DNA from 3 places in the Nocardioides scoriae genome. Region 1 is predicted to be linked to each of the others. Evidence: riboswitches for the same ligand, from Rfam matches in the RefSeq annotation. Region 1 holds a riboswitch; each other region holds the start of a gene.

Region 1 (2,251 bases):
GCTGCTCGTCGTCGACGCCCGCGACGTGCCCGGCGACGCCCAGGCCAAGCAGGCCGCCTTCGGCCAGGTCGCCGCCTGGGCCTCGCAGCAGGACGACGTCGCCAACGCCCAGGTGGTCGCCACCAACCAGGACTCCAGCGGCGCCCAGGTGCTGGTCACCCCGTCCAGCGGTCCCGACGACGAGGCCACCACTCAGCTCCTCCAGGACCTGCGCGACGGCCAGTCGGGCATCGAGGACGAGTCGGGCACCACGGTCGGCGTCACCGGCATCACCGCCATCCAGACCGACGTCTCCGACCGGCTGACCAGCGCGCTGCCGACGTACCTCGTGATCGTGGTGGGCCTGGCCTTCGTGCTGCTGATGCTCGTCTTCCGCTCCGTGCTGGTGCCGCTGACGGCGACGCTGGGCTTCCTGCTCTCGGTGCTGGCCACCCTGGGCGCCACGGTCCTGGTCTTCCAGGAGGGGCTCTTCGGCCTGGTCGAGGGCCAGCCGCTGGTCAGCTTCATGCCGATCATCGTCATCGGGATCGTCTTCGGGCTGGCGATGGACTACCAGGTGTTCCTGGTGACCCGGATGCGCGAGGCGTTCGTGCACGGCGCCACCGCCCGGGAGGCCGTGGTCGACGGGTTCCGCAACAGCGCCCGCGTGGTGGTCGCCGCCGCGACGATCATGATCTCGGTCTTCGCCGCCTTCATGCTCCAGCCCGACTCCCTCATCAAGTCGATCGGGTTCGCGCTGGCCGCCGCGGTGTTCTTCGACGCCTTCGTGGTGCGGATGGCCCTGATCCCCGCGCTGATGTACCTCATGGGCGACAAGGCCTGGTGGCTCCCGGGCTGGCTGGACCGGATCCTGCCCCGGGTCGACGTCGAGGGCGAGAAGCTCCGGGCGGCGCGAGCGGTCCAGACCGCCGACCCCGCCACACCGGGCGCCCACGCGGCCACCGACGAGCAGCTCGAGCCCGCCCGCGGCTGAGCGAGACGAGACGCCCGGAGTCGGGTTAGGGTGGCGCGTCCTCAGCCGTGGGGACGCGCCATCCGCGACCGCCGAGTCCTGTCCGCGCGGGTGGTGCCACCGAACTCATCGGGCAGGAGCGGGGAACCCACACGTTTCCCGGACCGCACGCGGTCCTCGGGGTGAAGTCACGTCACGTGACCGGGCTCTCCGGCCCGAACCCGACAGCTAACCTCGCAGGCGCGTGGAGGAAACAGTCATGCGCAAGCTCTCCCTGTCGCTCGCCGCTGCCCTGGTGACGCTGACCCCCGTGCTCGTCTCCGCCCCCTCCGAGGCCGCCACCATGCGGACCTGGGAGCGCCTCGCCTGGTGCGAGTCGACCGGCCGCTGGCACGTCAACACCGGCAACGGCTACTACGGCGGCCTCCAGATCAGCCCCTCCACCTGGCGCGGCCACGGTGGCGCCCGCTTCGCGCGGCTGCCCCACCAGGCGACCAAGCGCGAGCAGGTCAAGGTCGCCGAGCGGATCAAGGCCTCGCAGGGCTGGGGCGCCTGGCCGTCCTGCTCCCGCAAGATCGGCGTCCGCTGACACCACCCCCCGGACCGGACCGGCCCTGGCATCCCCCGCGCCAGGGCCGGTCCTCCTGGGTCAGCCTCGCGCCGCGCCGTACCCCAGCAGGGCGGCGAGGCCCAGCGCGCTCCTCGGGGCGTACGCCGTGCGCCACAGGCCGCCGTGGGCGGCCGCGTGCGCCTCGTCCTGCCACGGCGCGTCGTGGCGCGGGCCTCCCCCGGTGTGCAGGTCGTGCACCAGCAGCGCCGCCATCAGCACGTTGGACGTCGCCGGCTCGAAGACCTCCACGCCGAAGCGGTGCGCCCCGGCGTACGCCGCCGCGAGCGCACGGTTCTTCACCACTGACCGCGTCCGCGTGGGCGGCGCGACGTTCATCGACACCGTCACGCCGTCGTGGCGCGACACCGTCGCCCGCCAGCGCTGCAGCCGCTTGGCCAGCGCGTAGTTGGGCCCCTGCTGCGGCACCAGCGAGTCGTTGACGCCGGGGTCGGAGCCCGCGACGTACTGCCGACGCAGCAGCCGGCCTCCCGAGAGCGTCCGCAGCGGACGACCCAGCGTCTTGGACCGGCCCGAGCGACCGTCGTAGGCGCGGGTGGAGTGCTCGACCGCCTCGCCCGGCACCACGAAGACGTCGGTCGGGGTGGCCAGGAAGCCGAGCGCGGTGTCGCCGCGGTCGGCCAGCAGCCGGCGCGTCAGCTCGTCGACCGCCATGCTCACCCGCACGTTGG
Region 2 (2,251 bases), 1.1 Mb from region 1:
AGCTCGGGTTGAGGGCGTTCACGATCTGACCGTTGCCGACGTAGATGCCGACGTGGCTGATCGGGCTGTAGTAGAAGACCAGGTCACCAGGCTGCAGCTCGCTCTCGGAGATTCGCTGTCCCGAAGAGTACTGCGCGCTCGAGCTGTGCGGCAGCGAGACGCCCCGCTGCGCCCAGGCGGCCATGGTGAGGCCGGAGCAGTCGAACGAGCTCGGGCCGGCGGCACCCCAGACGTAGGACTTGCCGACCTGCGCCATGGCGTAGTCGACGACCGAGCCGGACGCCTGGCGAGCCTGCGCGGCCTCCTTCTCGGCCTGCTTCTCGGCGGCGATCTCGTCGAGCCTGGCCTGCAGGCCGGCGGCGCGGCCCTGGGCGCGGTCGAGCGCCGCGCTCGAGCGCGACGCGCGCTGCTGCAGGCGCTGCTCGGCGTCGCGCGCACGCGACAGTCCCTGGCGCAGGTCGACCCGACGCTCGCCCAGCTGCTGCACGGCCTCGCCGGCCTCGGCGAGGCGCTGGCTGGCGCCGTCGGTGTCCTCGGTGACCACGGTGACGTTGGTCAGCAGGGTCTCCGAGCCGGTGCTGAGCCGGGGCTCGGCCGCGGGGGCACCGGTGCCGCCCGACGTGTCGTGGGTGGCGACGACCTCGGCCGCCATCTGGGACCGGAGCGTCTCCACGAGCGTGCGCTCGCGGTCCAGCCGGGCGTCGAGGCGGTCCAGGCGCGTGCGCACGGACGTCAGGGTCCGGGTCGCCCGGTCGTGCTGCCGGGCGGTGGTCTCCGCCTGGGGGGCGAGCGAGTCGGCCTTGGCCTGGGCGGCCTCCGCGGCCTGCTGGAGGTCGCTCTCGGGACTGGCGGCGGCGGGGCCGGCGGAGACGAGTCCGAGTCCGGTCAGGCCGAGGGTGAGTGCGACACAGGCGGTCGCGCGGGCATGGTGGTCTTTCCAACCGTCGAGCACGAGCGGTCGGTCTCCTCTTTGTCGAACGCCTACCAGGTGAGCTGACGGATTCGGGCCCAAAGAAAGCCCTACCAGGTCCTGGCGTCACGGTCGGCGACGCCGCTTCCCGGATTCACCCCACGTACTTGGGTCCCCGGCTCCGGTCCTGACGACTCCCCGAGGAGCGGACCAGATTGAGCGCGGCCTCCGTGGGCACCCCGTCGGTGCCCTGGCGCGGAGGCCAATAGCGCGTGACCCTAGGCGAGATGCCGCGGAGGATCCAACTCCGGATGGCCGTCGCCGCCTGTGGCAAACCTCACGCCGACTCGACGACCGGGCCCTCCACGGGGGTCACCATGCGCAGCGGGGGCACCAGCCCGGAGGAGGCCAGCACCTCCAGGGCGTGCTCCTCCTCGGCGTCGAATCCCAGCTCCGGGGGCGGGCCCAGCAGCACGGTCACCACGCAGTCGTGGCAGGACAGTCCGCGCACCAGGCAGGTGTCGCAGTCGATGCGGACGCTCATCGTGATCTCCTCGGGCCGAGCGGGGGAAGTTCGGTCACGGCGTACTCCAGCACCGCCCACCGACAGCCCCGCCGCGCCGACCTCCTGCGCCACCTTGTCGGTGCCGACACCTAGCGTTCGGCCCATGAGCAGGTGGGACGCGCAGATGAGCTTCGACGAGCTGGGGCGTCCCCTGCGCGACCTCACCTTCTGCGTGGTCGACCTCGAGACCACCGGCGGCTCGGCCGCCGGCGGCTCGATGATCACCGAGGTCGGCGCGGTCAAGGTCCGGGGCGGCGAGGTCCTGGGCGAGTTCCAGACCCTGGTCAACCCGCACGCCGCGATCCCCCCGTTCATCGCCGTGCTCACCGGCATCTCCGACTCGATGGTGGCCACGGCGCCGTCGATCGAGACCGTGCTCCCGGCCTTCCTGGAGTTCGCCCGGGGCTGCGTGCTGGTGGCCCACAACGCCCCGTTCGACGTCGGCTTCCTCCAGCACTTCGCCGCGCAGCAGCAGCGCCCCTGGCCGGCCTTCGAGGTCGTCGACACGGCCAGGCTCGCGCGACGCGTGATCACCCGCGACGACGCCCCCAACTGCAAGCTCTCCTCCCTCGCGGTGGCCTTCGGGTCGACCACCACGCCCGACCACCGCGCGCTCTCCGACGCCCGCGCGACGGTCGACGTGCTGCACGGACTGATGGAGCGCCTCGGCGGCCTGGGCGTGCACACCCTGGAGGAGCTGTCGACCTTCAGCTCCAAGGTGAGCCCGGCGGTGCGCCGCAAGCGCCACCTGGCCGAGCACCTGCCCCACGCCCCCG
Region 3 (2,251 bases), 1.3 Mb from region 1:
CGACCGACCTGGGCGGGGTGGAGGCGGGGCTCGAGGTCGGGCTCACGACTGCGTCCAATCGGTGGTCGGGCCGAGGCTACCCCGCGGCCGGCGTCCTGGGCAGGGCGTCACCGACCGCTCTGCGGCGAGATCGTGCTCCTCACCGCCGAGACGCGGTCGCAGGGGAAGCCACCCCTCGCCGCGTGCTCCTCGATCAGGGCCGGGTCGTCGGCGTCGTAGACGCAGTAGAGCTTGTCGTCGGTGACGTAGGACTCCACCCACGTCACGTCGGACATCTCGGCCAGCACCTCGTTGGACCTCGCACTGATGTCGTGGAGCTCCTGCTCGCTCAGGCGGCCTGCACCAGGCAGGTCGCGCTCGATCACGTAGCGGTCCATGGGCACCCCTCCCGGGTCACGGCCTCCCCGTGGCCGGCGGGCCACGCCCCACAGGCTAGGCGTGACCCCCGTCACGATCACCCCTCCGATCGGACGGGCGGTCCCGGCACCCCGTGGCCCCGCGACCGTGTCGCGGCGCGCGCTGCGGGTACGCGGGCGGCACACCACCAGGGAGGGAACCCCGATGAGCGACACCCAGCACGACGACGGCTCCGGCAGCGAGCTCGCCCAGGACAAGGTCCTCGAGATCATGCGCAGCGACCGGTTCTGCATGCTGACCTCGGTCGGCGAGCAGGGGCGCCTGCAGTCCCACCCGATGACGCCCCAGGAGGTCACCGACGACGGCGACGTCTGGTTCTTCATCAACGTCACCAGCCACCACGCCGACAACATCCGGGCCGAGAAGCGCGTCAACCTCGCCTTCGCCGACGGCTCCACCTGGCTCTCGGTGGCCGGCCACGGCGACGTGCGTCGCGACCAGGCCAAGATCGACGAGCTGTGGAACCCGATGGTCGCGGCGTGGTTCCCCGACGGCAAGGAGGCCCCCGAGGTCGGCCTGCTCCTCGTCGAGTCCGACTCCGCGCAGTACTGGGACAGCCCCGGCGGCGGCCGCGTGGCCAGCGCCCTGTCCTTCCTCAAGACCCGCGTCACGGGCGGGCGACCGGCCGGAACCAGCGCAACGGTGGACCTGTAGGCCCTGCGCCCCCTACTCTTCTGGGGCGCATCGCACACCTCCCCCGGGTACGCCGAGTCCTGCCCACCGGGGGCGGACCCACCGAGAACGTTCGGGCAGGAGTGGGGGAACCACACGTTCCACGCGGACGGCCCGACCAGGTCGACCGCTCGGGGTGAAGTCACCGCCAGGTGGCAGGGCACTTTCCAGCCCTAACCCGACAGCTCACCTCGCAGGCGTGGGAAAGGCCCCACCATGCCCGTACGCCTGTCCGCACGCCCCCTCGCCCGGCTGGTCAGCTTCCTGACCCTGCTGCTCGCCGTCTCCGGCGTGCTGCTCCTGGGCCCCGCCAGCGGTGCCGAGGCCGCCACCCGCGGCAAGATCGACCGCGCCACCACGGTCGCCCTCAACCAGAAGGGCGACCCCTACCGCTACGGCGCCGCCGGCCCCAGCGCCTTCGACTGCTCCGGCCTCATCTACTACAGCTTCCGCAAGGCCGGGCTGTCGGTGCCGCGCACCTCCTCGGCGCAGTACTCCCGCACCAAGCACATCGCCAAGAAGTCGCTGCGACGCGGCGACCTGATGTTCTTCCACAACGGCGGTCGGGTCTACCACGCGGCGATCTTCCTCGGCTGGGACCACGGCCGGGCCAAGATGCTGCACTCCCCCCGCACCGGTCAGGACGTGCAGGTCGCCCGGGCCTGGACGTCGAGCTGGTACGCCGGCACGTTGCGCGGCTGATCGAGTCCCGCCCGGCCTAGCATCGGGCCATGACCACGCAGCGTCTCGACCGCGATCCTGCTGCTCCCGGCCCCGCTGGCGCCGGTGCCTCCGCCGGTCCTGAGGGCGGGCCCGACCTCGACGAGCTGTTCGAGGCCTCACCGGCCCGCACGGCCCGCACCTCGGCGGCGGCCGCGACCTCCCTGTTCACCGGGGTGGTCGCGGTCGTCGCCTCGCCGTTCTCGCTGCTGCTCGGCGCCGTCCTGGTGCTCGCCGCGGTCGGCCTCGTGACGGCCGTCGTCGGCCTGGCCCGGGCCAGCCGGCCCGGCGTCTCCGGCACCACGATGGCGGCGCTCGGCATGGTCCTCGCGCTGGGCGCCGGCGCCGTGGTCGGGCTGCGCTACCTCGGCGTCGACACCTCCGTCGGCGACGGGGTCGTCCCCGAGCTCCGCGACGCCCTGGCCGCCCTCACGGCCCTGTT

The links. Region 1 has a riboswitch for cyclic di-AMP ahead of BLU55_RS19425 (transglycosylase family protein). Riboswitches for the same ligand answer to the same signal wherever they lie in the genome.
Region 2: linked by a shared signal. The riboswitch ahead of BLU55_RS02990 (C40 family peptidase) and the one ahead of BLU55_RS19425 (transglycosylase family protein) in region 1 are both predicted to bind cyclic di-AMP.
Region 3: linked by a shared signal. The riboswitch ahead of BLU55_RS14760 (C40 family peptidase) and the one ahead of BLU55_RS19425 (transglycosylase family protein) in region 1 are both predicted to bind cyclic di-AMP.

The regions. Positions count from the first base shown of each region.
Region 1 is NZ_LT629757.1:1,762,656-1,764,906, forward strand. It holds gene BLU55_RS08410 (MMPL family transporter) at 1-973, shown strand, start outside; cyclic di-AMP (ydaO/yuaA leader) riboswitch at 1,061-1,210, shown strand; gene BLU55_RS19425 (transglycosylase family protein) at 1,212-1,541, shown strand; gene BLU55_RS19430 (hypothetical protein) at 1,602-2,251, opposite strand, start outside.
Region 2 is NZ_LT629757.1:626,593-628,843, reverse strand. It holds gene BLU55_RS02990 (C40 family peptidase) at 1-952, opposite strand, end outside; cyclic di-AMP (ydaO/yuaA leader) riboswitch at 964-1,142, opposite strand; gene BLU55_RS02985 (hypothetical protein) at 1,248-1,454, opposite strand; gene BLU55_RS02980 (DEDD exonuclease domain-containing protein) at 1,579-2,251, shown strand, end outside.
Region 3 is NZ_LT629757.1:3,104,968-3,107,218, reverse strand. It holds gene BLU55_RS14775 (iron-containing alcohol dehydrogenase) at 1-46, opposite strand, end outside; gene BLU55_RS14770 (DUF4242 domain-containing protein) at 108-377, opposite strand; gene BLU55_RS14765 (pyridoxamine 5'-phosphate oxidase family protein) at 562-1,071, shown strand; cyclic di-AMP (ydaO/yuaA leader) riboswitch at 1,122-1,297, shown strand; gene BLU55_RS14760 (C40 family peptidase) at 1,306-1,791, shown strand; gene BLU55_RS14755 (hypothetical protein) at 1,821-2,251, shown strand, end outside.